Regions from separate parts of the Halomonas sp. NPDC076908 genome, predicted to be linked through region 1. Evidence: predicted binding sites of a transcription regulator. Region 1 holds the regulator's gene; the other holds the start of a gene.
The links. The regulator PhoB, encoded in region 1, activates phosphate uptake and scavenging genes when phosphate is short. The targets are predictions, from matches to a motif close to TGTCATANNNNTGTCANA.
Positions count from the first base shown of each region.

Region 1 (5,702 bases):
CCACTCATATCTGTTGATTCTGGATCATTTACTGTATCCGGGCCTTGAGTGCCATGATCAGTTGTTAGATCATCGTTATCATAGGAACCATCGCCACCAGGGCTAGTTCCATTTTGATGTTCTTCTTCCATTGCATCCTGGTTTTGATCAATCGAAGAATTGTCCGTCGTATCAGCAAAAGCTAATGGGCTAGCCATCAAGCCAAACGTTACACCTAAAATGCCAGCTTTCTTGAGAAGTTCCTTGGACATCATATTCCACCTCCGATCGCTGTTAGTACCACTTAATTAAGAAAGAAGGGCTAACCAGTAGCCAGCAATTCCTGCGGTCATCTCTCTTACTTAATATATTCATTGCAGCAGCTATGCCAAAACATTTAAAAAATAAAAAAATTATTATTTTTCAAAAGCTTATAAAAATAAAATGATACAGTCATTAAATCCAACTAGGCGCTAAATGCGGCTATAAGATGTGTAAAAATGGCACATGAGTAATGTTTTACCAATCTTGTATGCCAATATTGCACGCTTCTACAACTGTTGTGCGAAGATTTTTCTTGAGGGCTGCGACTCAGGGCTGACGGAGACGCGAAGCGGGAAATACACAGCGAAATAACGCCCCTTTGCCTGGATGAGACTCTATCTGTAGCTGGGCGTCATGACGCAGCAGAACATGCTTCACAATGGCCAAGCCTAGCCCTGTGCCGCCCGTGGCGGTACTGCGGCCCTTATCAACTCGGTAGAAACGTTCAGTTAGGCGGGGGATATGTACCGGGTCAATGCCTTCTCCGTTATCTTCAACGGCAATACAACCACTGCCCGCAGCATTAACACTCCAGCGCAACGCGATATGGCTACCCGGGGGCGTATAGCGAACGGCATTAAAGGCAAGATTAGAAACTGCGCTACGAATTTCCTGTTCGCTGCCTAGCAAGCACGCATCGCTCTCCAGCTCCACGGTAATGCTATGGCGCTGATGTGAAAGCGCTAACGCATCATCACACACACTCTGCAGTAAGGTGCCAAGCGACAATGAATGATGATCCTTGCCACCCTGGTCAATCTCCAAACGTGACAGGAGCAATAAATCATTCACCAAATTCTGCATTCGCTGCGTCTGCTCCTGCATTTGATTAATACCTCTACCTAACCGTGGCGGAAGCTGATCAGCAAGATCACCATAGGTTTCTAAATAACCGGAAAGCACGGTGAGGGGGGTACGCAATTCATGGGATACGTTGGCGACAAAATCGCGACGCATCTGCTCTAGGCGATGCAGACGGGTAATATCCCGCGCCATGACTAAGCGTTCGTCGTCACCGTAAAGGGTAATTTGATACTGCAGAATACGCCGCTCATCAATCGGCGACGTTAGCGTTAACGGCTCACTGTAGTTGCGGCCATTAAAATAACCAATAAAACCTGGGTCGCGCAGCAGGTTGGTAATGTGCTGGCCACGGTCATGGGCAGTTTGCAGCCCAAGCATCTCGGTCGCGGCACTGTTCCACCACTCAAGGTCACCATGACGGTCAAGCATAACGACGCTATCGCGCATCGCTTCCGACGACTCTTGAATGCGCGCTAAGGTAGCGCGCAGGCGACTTTGAGTGATGCGCTGACTTTTTTGATAGCGGTATAAACGATCAAATAGTTCGCCCCACATACCGCGGGCAGCAGGAGGCTCATCTTGGGGATGAAGGGTTAACCAAAGGTACAAGGCACGCAGCTGACGCAGATGATAAAACAGGCACACCGCTAGCCCCGCAGATAGCCCGACGCCAGCGGAGCCTAGCAGCCAACCTAAGCAAGTGCCTAGCGTAGCCAGCCACGCTAGTCGCCACAGCTCACGGCTCCATAAGCGCACATTTATACCCGTGAAGAGAAACGGTATCCGGTGCCCCGAACCGTTTGAATCAGGTTTTGATGCACGTCGCCCAGCGCTTTACGCAAGCGGCGAATATGTACATCAACCGTGCGCTCTTCAACGTACACATTGCCACCCCATACTTGATCGAGCAGTTGGCTGCGTGTGTAAGCGCGCTCTTGATGGGTCATGAAAAATTGCAGCAGCCGATATTCAGTTGGCCCCATTTCCAACGCTTTGCCGTGGGCACTCACACGATGGCTTACCGGATCCAACAGCAGGCCGTTAATCTCGATCGGATCTTCAACGCCACGAGGAGTAGCTCGGCGCAACACTGCTTTAAGACGTGCCACCAGCTCACGGGGTGAAAAAGGTTTCGTGATGTAGTCATCAGCACCTGCTTCAAGCCCTTGAATCTTATTATCCTCCTCACCTTTGGCGGTGAGCATAATAATAGGTATCTCAGCGGTGGCTTCATCACGCTTTAAGCGTCTGGCTAACTCAATGCCGCTGGTACCAGGCATCATCCAGTCGAGCAGTACTAAATCAGGCTGATGATCGACCAATATGGCATGGGCATCCTGGGCGTTATCCGCTTCAAGCACGCGATAGTCAGCCATTTCCAGCGCTACTGCGATCATCTCGCGAATGGACGCCTCGTCATCGACAATCAGAACGGTCTTGGCGGTCATACCAATGCCTCACGGTGTTCAATGAAAAACAGCTCAATGAAAAACAGCTCAAAGAAAATTGCTCAAAGAAACTAGTTCAATGACATGTCAGTGACGATAACACCATGGATTGATGACAATTACATGACAATAGCCGCTATCAGCCAGCAGCAGGCCACCAACTTAGCGCGATACCGGCAAATATCAGCAGGCCCGACCAGTGATTATTGAGAAACGCTTGGAAACAAGCGTCACGCTCACGATGGCGAATCAACCGCTGTTGATACACAAACGTCACTGCCATCGCAGCCAGCCCAAGCCAGAAAAAGCCACCTAATTCCATCCGCCAGCCGACCCAGGCGAGTAGCGTTAAGGTGGCTATTTGTAGCAAAAAAATCATTAGGCGATCGGCACTACCAAACAGAACAGCCGTTGATTTAATGCCAATTTTCAGATCATCATCACGATCTACCATGGCGTACTGAGTATCGTATGCCACCGTCCATAGTACGTTGGCACAGAACAGCAGCCATGCTTCCAGCGGGACATAGCCCAACACGGCACCAAAGGCCATGGGAATTGCCCACGAGAACGCAGCCCCCAATACTACTTGTGGGAAATGGGTGTAGCGCTTCATAAACGGATAAATGATTGCCAGCGCCACACCGCCTAACGACAGTGCCACCGTAAACCAATTGGTCAGTAGCACTAAAATAAACGCCGCTGCCACTAACGCGATAAACAGCAGCTGCGCCTCGGTTTCGCTAATACGGCCAGTGGCTAGCGGACGGTGTTTAGTGCGTTTTACATGGCCGTCAAAATGACGGTCGGCATAATCATTGACCACGCATCCAGCCGCGCGCATGACGTAAACACCTGCCACAAAAATAAGCAGCACGTTTCGGCCTGGTACGCCTTCAGCGGCAATCCACAGCGCCCAAAGCGTCGGCCACATTAATAGCCAAGTGCCAATTGGCCGATCCAAACGCATCAGTTGGAAAAAATCTGCCACGCGAGCGAATCCTTTCGGCCGCAACAGTGAACGATCCATGCTTACCTCACGAAAAATAAGATGCAGACGTTAGCCTAGCGCGAAGGCAAATCAAGTTCATCCACCATCGCCCGCAAAAAATGCTCCTGCACTAACAGCGATAGTCCGCCATGCTGGAACACTGAGCGCCTTCCCCAGGGTCCTTCGCTGTTAAGATCATGCAGACTCGCGAAGTTAGCCGAATGCCTTGTCACTTCTAAGGGACCACGTACTAGATCTGGCTGTTGAAATAACCAACTCCCTAGCGACCGCTCACCCAGACGCTCCAAACGCTGCCCTTTTAATTGTGTCAGCGGAGCAACTGAGCGCGCCACCACCCAGGGGGTATCATCTAAACTGAGTGCCACTTCACGCAGCCATGCGTAACATTTGGGCCTAATGCCCAATGCTTGAGCCTCATCTGGCAACGGCCAGCCCACCCCTTGGCGTAATAGACGCACACGGAAAGACTTACCCTCGCCTGCTGCGGTTAACCGAGCAGTTAGCGAGTCCGTGGAGGCTACCCACTGCCACCAGGGGGCACTCATCGCCGGACGCGCCGCCGAGACAGGGCGCCAGCGTGGGAATATCTGTACTTGCCGGGAAGCAGGAGGCGTCACCGAGTTCTCCAAGCCAATAATCGGGGCTGCTAGTGTAACATGGCGCTCTGAATGGCTTTTATCTCAGCGGTTTTTTTAACGGCTCTGTTATAACGAACCTGTTTTAACGCCCCTGTTTAGCGACTCTTTCTTTAGCGACTTTCTTGGTGTTCGCATGTCCGCATCACATACACAGCTCTCTTCGTCACATGCTGCGCTGGTGATTATTGGGACTGGCATGGCTGGTATTGGCCTTGCCCGCGCCTTGCGCCGCCTGGGCGACCAACGTTCAATAGCGCTGATTAGCGCTGACAGCGGCGATGACTATAGTAAGCCACTGCTCTCCACTGGCTTTGCCAAAGGTTTAACGCCTGACCAACTAGCCCAACGAAGCGCCGCGCAACTTGGTGACGAGCTGAATGCCCAGATAGTTACCCACACCCAAGTAAGCGCTCTGGATGTGGATAACAAATTAATCCTTTTGGAAGATGGCAAAGCGTTCGGTTACGACGCTTTAGTATTAGCCACCGGCGCTGCGCCTCTGGTGCCTTTTAAGATCGCTGCCAGCGTGGCATCGCGCTGTTTTACCATCAATAATTTAGATGATTACCGCCGCTTTCATACCGCCCTAGGCCACCATACTGCCCGGGTCGCGATTATTGGTGCAGGACTAGTCGGCTGTGAATTTGCTAACGACCTGCATGCCGGAGGCCATCACGTCAGCGTCATTGCCCCTGAGGGAAGTCTATTGCCTCGTTTATTGCCCGCACCACTAGGCACTGCCTTGGGCGATGCCTTTAGCATGGCAGGCATTGATCTTCACCTCGGCCGCAAAATTGAATCGATAGCGTCAGGTCACGGTAAAGATATCGTCTTGCATTTAAATAATGATGAACCACTCAGCGCTGACTGCGTACTCATGGCAACAGGTCTTACGCCGCGCATAGCACTGGCCGAAGCCGCAGGGTTAACGGTATCGCCTAGCGGCATTCAGGTTGACCGCTACTTGCGTACATCGCACCCCGATATTTACGCATTAGGCGATGCCGCCTGTGTGGAGGGTATTAATGCAATGTATGTACAACCGCTGCAAGCAAGCGCTAAAGCACTGGCGGCAACCCTTGCAGGTACCCCGACCCCCGCGAGCTTCGGTGCTTGGCCCATCATTGTAAAAACACCGCTGCTGCCCGTGGTTGCCTATCCTCCACAAACCACGCCTGAACACTGGCGAATTGAAGGCGAAGGCGGCGATCTCAGCGCCTTGGCGGAAAATAAAGACGGACGTTTGATTGGTTTTGCGTTGACAGGGGGCTGTGTGAGAAGGAAAGTGGAGCTTTCCAGAGCAGCGCCTGCGCTGCTAGGCTGATTTTCGTCGCGTTCACGACTAGGATAGATAAGCTAACCTAATCATGGTGACGCACCCAACAACATGCATTTGCTGTACGTTCGATTATTTATCCAACGTTCGATTGTTTAATTAAAAGGAGATTCCTTATGCGCAAACCTGAACTCGCTGCTGCCATCGCTGAAAGTGCCGAC
Region 1 is NZ_JBNNIW010000008.1:112,705-118,406, reverse strand. Features, by position in the region: gene ACQKE4_RS06825 (hypothetical protein) at 1-254, opposite strand, end outside; gene phoR (phosphate regulon sensor histidine kinase PhoR) at 571-1,863, opposite strand; gene phoB (phosphate regulon transcriptional regulator PhoB) at 1,866-2,555, opposite strand; gene ubiA (4-hydroxybenzoate octaprenyltransferase) at 2,695-3,585, opposite strand; gene ACQKE4_RS06805 (chorismate--pyruvate lyase family protein) at 3,621-4,184, opposite strand; gene ACQKE4_RS06800 (NAD(P)/FAD-dependent oxidoreductase) at 4,339-5,529, shown strand; gene ACQKE4_RS06795 (HU family DNA-binding protein) at 5,658-5,702, shown strand, end outside.

Region 2 (5,702 bases), on a different contig from region 1:
AGCCCAGCGGCGAGGTATTGCACTGCATCAAACTTGGCAGCGTGAAGTAAAAGTGCATATGGATGGTCAAGATATCCAGGAGTTAGTTGGCAACTTAATGGATAATGCGCTGCGCTGGGCGCACGGCGATGTGAATCTGAACGTGCAGGTTAAAGAGCAGCAATTGGTCTTAACCGTCAGCGATGACGGGCCTGGGATGTCAGAAATAGAGTGCCAACAGGCAGTCCAGCGCGGTAAACGTTTAGATGAGCAGCGCTCTGGCAGCGGTTTGGGACTGGCGATCGTCACCGATCTGGTCTCTCTCTATAACGGCCATATGCACCTTACTCGCGGAAACGCAGGCGGGTTAGAAGTGGTGGTGGAATTGCCCATTGTGGCACATGCATAACGGATAACGGACTGGATGAATCACACGGATACGCTACCCGATATTTTAGTTGGCCCTCTGTTAAGGCGCATCAGCACCACCCGGCTGGTGCTCTGGGTCGTCGCGACTCGGCCACTGAATATGACGTTGGTACTGCAGCCTGGGCAGCGTGACACCCAATCAATAGGTTTGGCGCACCATCAGCAGTGCATTGCTATTGGTCAGCGCGCCTTTATGTACCTGCTTGATATTGAGCTTGAATCGCCGCTGCCTTGCGATGAGCGCATTGAGTACGATCTTCAGGTAGAAACCCTTTGCGGCGCTTGGCGTTCGTTGCCCGAGTGGGCGCCGTGGCTCTGCTATGACGGTGCCGCTTACCCCGCTTTTGTGATTGCATCGCGCCATCACCGCCTGATGCATGGCTCTTGCCGTAAACCGCATCATGAAAGCGCTGATGGGCTGGTGCGCGCCGATAGCTGGCTTGCCGAGCAGCAGTCAGCGCCCACCGAGTGGCCCGCGTGGCTGCTGATGACTGGCGACCAGGTTTACGCCGACGATGTGGCCGGGCCAATGCTGCGCGCAGTGCACGCGTTGATTGAAAAGTTAGGGCTGGTGGATGAGCACTTGGAAGGGGCGACGGTAGACGATAGTCAGGCACTCTACCGCACGCCCGAGAGCTACTACCGCCGTGCAGAATTGCTGCCCGATGTGACCAGTAACGTGGCGCTGCGCGAGCGCTTTTTCGGCGGGGTCAAAAAGCCAGTATTTACCTCGGTGAATGCTCACAACCATTTGATGACGCTGGCCGAAATGCTGGCGATGTACTGTTTGGTGTGGTCGCCCGTGGCGTGGCAGGTCATTGCGCCAACACCACCGGCGCTCGATGAAAAAGAGGCTGAGCTTTATCGTCAAGAGCAGGCGGTGATCGATTCATTTGTTGATGGATTACCCCAGTGCGCGCGGTTAATGGCGCACTTGCCCAGCCTAATGATCTTTGATGACCACGACGTTACTGATGACTGGAACCTGACGGCTGAGTGGGAGCGCTGTGCCTATGGCCACCCGTTCTCTAAGCGCATTATTGGCAACGCCTTGATCGCGTATCTGCTCTGCCAAGCCTGGGGCAACGAACCGGATAAACTGAATTCATTAGTGCATCACGCCTCAACGCTACTACGCGATGGGTGCCCGCCGCTGGTATGCCCGGAGCAAGATGGTTTTATCGAGCGGCTGCTGCGCTTTCAGGGCTGGGAGTTTCAGGTGCCCGGCACGCCGACGCTGATTGTGCTGGATACCCGGACCCGCCGTTGGCGCAGCGAACGTAGCCCAACGCGCCCCTCAGGCTTGATGGACTGGGAAGCGTTAATGGAAATGCAGCAGGCATTATTGGGGGCTAAAAGTGCCGTGATTATTTCCCCCGCGCCGATGTTTGGCGTCAAATTAATTGAAGGTATTCAAAAGCTGTTTACGCTTGCGGGTAAGCCGCTGGTGGTCGATGCCGAAAACTGGATGGCCCACCGTGGCGCGGCCAATACGCTGCTGCAGATTTGGCAACACTCCAAAACGCCGGGCAACTATGTGATTTTGTCGGGGGACGTACACTATTCGTTTGTCTATGACATTCTGGTGCGTCGCCAAAAGGGCGCGCCTCATCTGTGGCAGATCACCTCAAGCGGAATCAAAAACACCTTTCCCAAGCAGCTACTCAATACGTTTGATCGGCTAAACCGCTGGCTCTACGCCCCATGGTCGCCACTCAACTGGTTTACCAAACGCCGTAAGCTAAGCGTTCACCCCCGCGACCCTGATCGCGCTAGTGCGGGTGAGCGACTATGGAATGCCAGCGGGATAGGCTTGGTGACGCTGAATGAAAAAGGCCGCCCAGTCGATATTCGCCAACTTGATGTGGACGGCAGCGAAGTGGTATTTCCGCCGCCAGAGAGTTTTAACCAAAACAGCGGATAACAGGCTATGTGCTGAGCATCGCGGCAAGTAACGTGTCGGTCTGTGTGAAATAGGGGCGTCACCTTACGTTCGTAAAAACGTCACCAAGTAGTCATATAAGTGCCCCGCCGTTGTCATCTGAAGCCGTCAGGATAGCGCTATCTTCTAACAACGCCTTTAGGTGATATATGCAACCCTCCTCTTTATCTCTTACTCGTACCTTGATCAGTGCTGCCGTTGCGGGTGCCTTTGCCCTGGCGTCGGTTAATGCCTCTGCTGATCTTTCTTCGCGCTATGTAGATAACGATGGCGATATGGTGGCGGACGCGCCCACGGATGAATCCCAGTGGGTAGACCCGGATACGCTGGTGTTTGCTTATACCCCGGTAGAAGACCCCGCTGTTTACGCCGATGTATGGTCCGATTTCCTGAGTCATTTGGAAGAAGCTACCGGTAAGCGGGTTCAGTTCTTCCCCGTTCAGTCTAACGCCGCCCAGTTAGAAGCACTGCGTGCGGGCCGCTTGCATGTTGCTGGTTTTAATACTGGTAGTACGCCGATTGCGGTGAACTGCGGTGGTTTCCGTCCTTTTACGATGATGGCTTCTGAAGACGGTAGCTTTGGCTACGAAATGGAGATCATCACTTATCCCGGTAGCGGTATTGAGTCAGTTGAAGACCTAGAAGGTCGCCAACTGGCCTTTACGGCTGAAACCTCAAACTCTGGCTTCCGTGCGCCCTCAGCGCTGCTGATGTCTGAGTATGGGCTAGAAGCCGATGAAGATTATGAGACCGCGTTCTCCGGTTCTCACGACAACTCCATTCTTGGAGTGGTCAATAAAGACTACGAAGCAGCGGCGATTGCTAACTCCGTAGGTACTCGGATGATTGCCCGCGGTGTCGTCAATGAAGGTGATTACGAGATTCTTTACACGTCAGAAACCTTTCCCACTACTGCTTACGGCTTAGCACATAACCTGACCCCTGAGCTTGCACAGAGCATTCAAGACGCCTTCTTCAGCTACGACTGGGAAGGTACCGCTCTGGAAGCTGAGTTCGCAAACTCCGGTGAATCCCAGTTTATTCCCATTTCCTATGAAGAAAACTGGTCGGTCATTCGTACCATCGCCGATGCCACCGGCGTTACCTACGACTGCGATTAATCGCTAGCTAGCAAGTTTTGCTCGGCCAGAAGGGTTTCCCTTCTGGCCGTTAAGCTATACATACGAGGTGGGAATATGTTGACACTAAGCGGCGTAGGCAAGCGCTACCCCACTGGGGACCGCGCGCTAAGTGATATTGAGTTATCTCTGCCTAAAGGGCAGGTGATGGCGCTAATTGGGCCGTCTGGCGCAGGAAAAAGCACACTAATCCGCTGTGTGAACCGGCTAGTTGAGCCGACGCAAGGCAGTATTCGTTTGGAAGAGACTGAACTCACCAAGCTCACAGGCCAAAAATTGCGTCATGCGCGTCGCTCTATGGGGATGATTTTTCAAGAGTATGCGCTGGTAGACCGTTTAACCGTGATGGAGAACGTCTTATCCGGACAGCTCGGTTACGTAGGGTTTTGGCGCAGCTTTTTACGTCGCTACCCTCAAGAAGCGGTGACCGAAGCCTTCCGGTTGTTAGAGCGAGTGGGCCTTCCCCACGCGATTGACAAGCGAGCCGATGCGCTGTCGGGTGGGCAGCGCCAGCGTGTTGGTATTGCGCGCGCGTTGCTGCAGAGTCCCAAACTGCTACTGGTGGATGAACCAACGGCAAGCCTGGACCCGAAAACCTCACGCCAGATCATGCGCTTGATACGCGAGCTATGCGCTGAACGGGATCTGGCAGCAATCATTAATATTCACGACGTGGCGCTTGCTCAGCAGTTTGCTGACCGTATTGTCGGGCTGCGCGCAGGAAAAATTGTTTTTGATGGTCTCCCTAGCGAGCTTGATAGCGAGATGCTCACCACGATCTACGGTGAAGAGGAGTGGGACACCACCCCTGAACCGATGGATGAGGACGAGAGCGTAGCGAAAACCTCCGCTAGTGCAGTGCAGCCGGGCAATGTATTGCCAATATTGTCGGCAGGAGGCGCGCGATGAACACAGCGGATACATTGGCCGAACGGCGCCAGCAGGCGGCTAAGCAAGGCCAGTGGCGACGCCTGCCGTTGATACACGATTCCCGCTTACGCCGGGGAATTGTTATTGCGACGGTAGTTTATTTGATACTGGCGCTCTCTACGGTAGACGTTAACTGGGCGCGGGTAGCCGAAGGTGCTGGCCGGGCGGTGAACTTTTTGGGCGCGTTTATGCAGCCCGACTTTGTTAGCCGCCAGAAAGACATCGTGGATGGTTTGTTGGAAAGCTTAACCATGACGCTCACCTCTACGGTGATTGGGGTACTGCTCGCCATACCGGTGGGTTTAGGGGCGGCGCGTAATATTTCACCGCTGCCGATCTACTTTGTGTGCCGCAGCATCATCGCCGTGTCGCGTACCTTTCAAGAGATCATTATCGCTATTCTATTCGTGGTGATGTTCGGCTTTGGCCCGTTGGCCGGGATGATCACGCTGGCGTTTGCCACGATTGGTTTTATGGCCAAGCTGTTGGCCGAAGATATTGAAGATCTGGATTGGCGTCAGGTGGAAGCCGTGCGCGCAACCGGGGCAAGCTGGTTGCAAACCATTAACCAGGCCGTTCAGCCTCAGGTTATGCCCCGCTTGATTGGGCTTTCAGTCTATCGCCTAGATATCAATTTCCGAGAGTCGGCGGTGATCGGCATTGTCGGTGCCGGCGGTATTGGAGCCACGCTGAATACCTCTATCAGCCGCTACGAATACGATACCTCGGCGGCTATTTTGCTGATCATTATCGCTATTGTGTTGCTGTGCGAGTACAGCTCAAGCCATGTCCGTCGCTGGACCCAGTAACGCCCGCCTGGGCCCGTCATGTCTGGCCCCGACATTTGTGGAGACATTCAATGCCTGTTTCAACTTCATCGCAGGGTCTGCCGGTATGGCGGCGCCGCACCACGCGTGCACAGTGGCTGCAATACGCCGCTTGGCTGGCGGGGATTAGCCTGTTTCTACTTTGCTGGAAAACAATTTCCGACAACACCATGTGGGTGTTTGTCGAGGATGCTGGTCGCCAAGGCAGTGACTTAATCAGCCGCATGATGCCGCCGCGTTGGGAGTACGCCAATGTGCTGTGGAAGCCGATGTGGGACACCCTCAATATCGCCACACTGGGTACGCTGATTGGCATCATGATGGCATTTCCGGTGGCCTTTTTGGCCGCTCGTAATACCACGCCCCACCCCTTGGTACGCAGCGTGGCACTCATGGTGATTGTGGCATCACGTTCTATCAATTCGCTTATCTGGGCGATGTTATTAGTAACCATTT
Region 2 is NZ_JBNNIW010000043.1:12,187-17,888, forward strand. Features, by position in the region: gene ACQKE4_RS18020 (ATP-binding protein) at 1-388, shown strand, start outside; gene ACQKE4_RS18025 (alkaline phosphatase D family protein) at 404-2,332, shown strand; gene phnD (phosphate/phosphite/phosphonate ABC transporter substrate-binding protein) at 2,500-3,471, shown strand; gene phnC (phosphonate ABC transporter ATP-binding protein) at 3,547-4,398, shown strand; gene phnE (phosphonate ABC transporter, permease protein PhnE) at 4,395-5,228, shown strand; gene phnE (phosphonate ABC transporter, permease protein PhnE) at 5,279-5,702, shown strand, end outside.
Region 2: the regulator PhoB is predicted to act here: its motif matches at 2,411-2,428, upstream of phnD (phosphate/phosphite/phosphonate ABC transporter substrate-binding protein).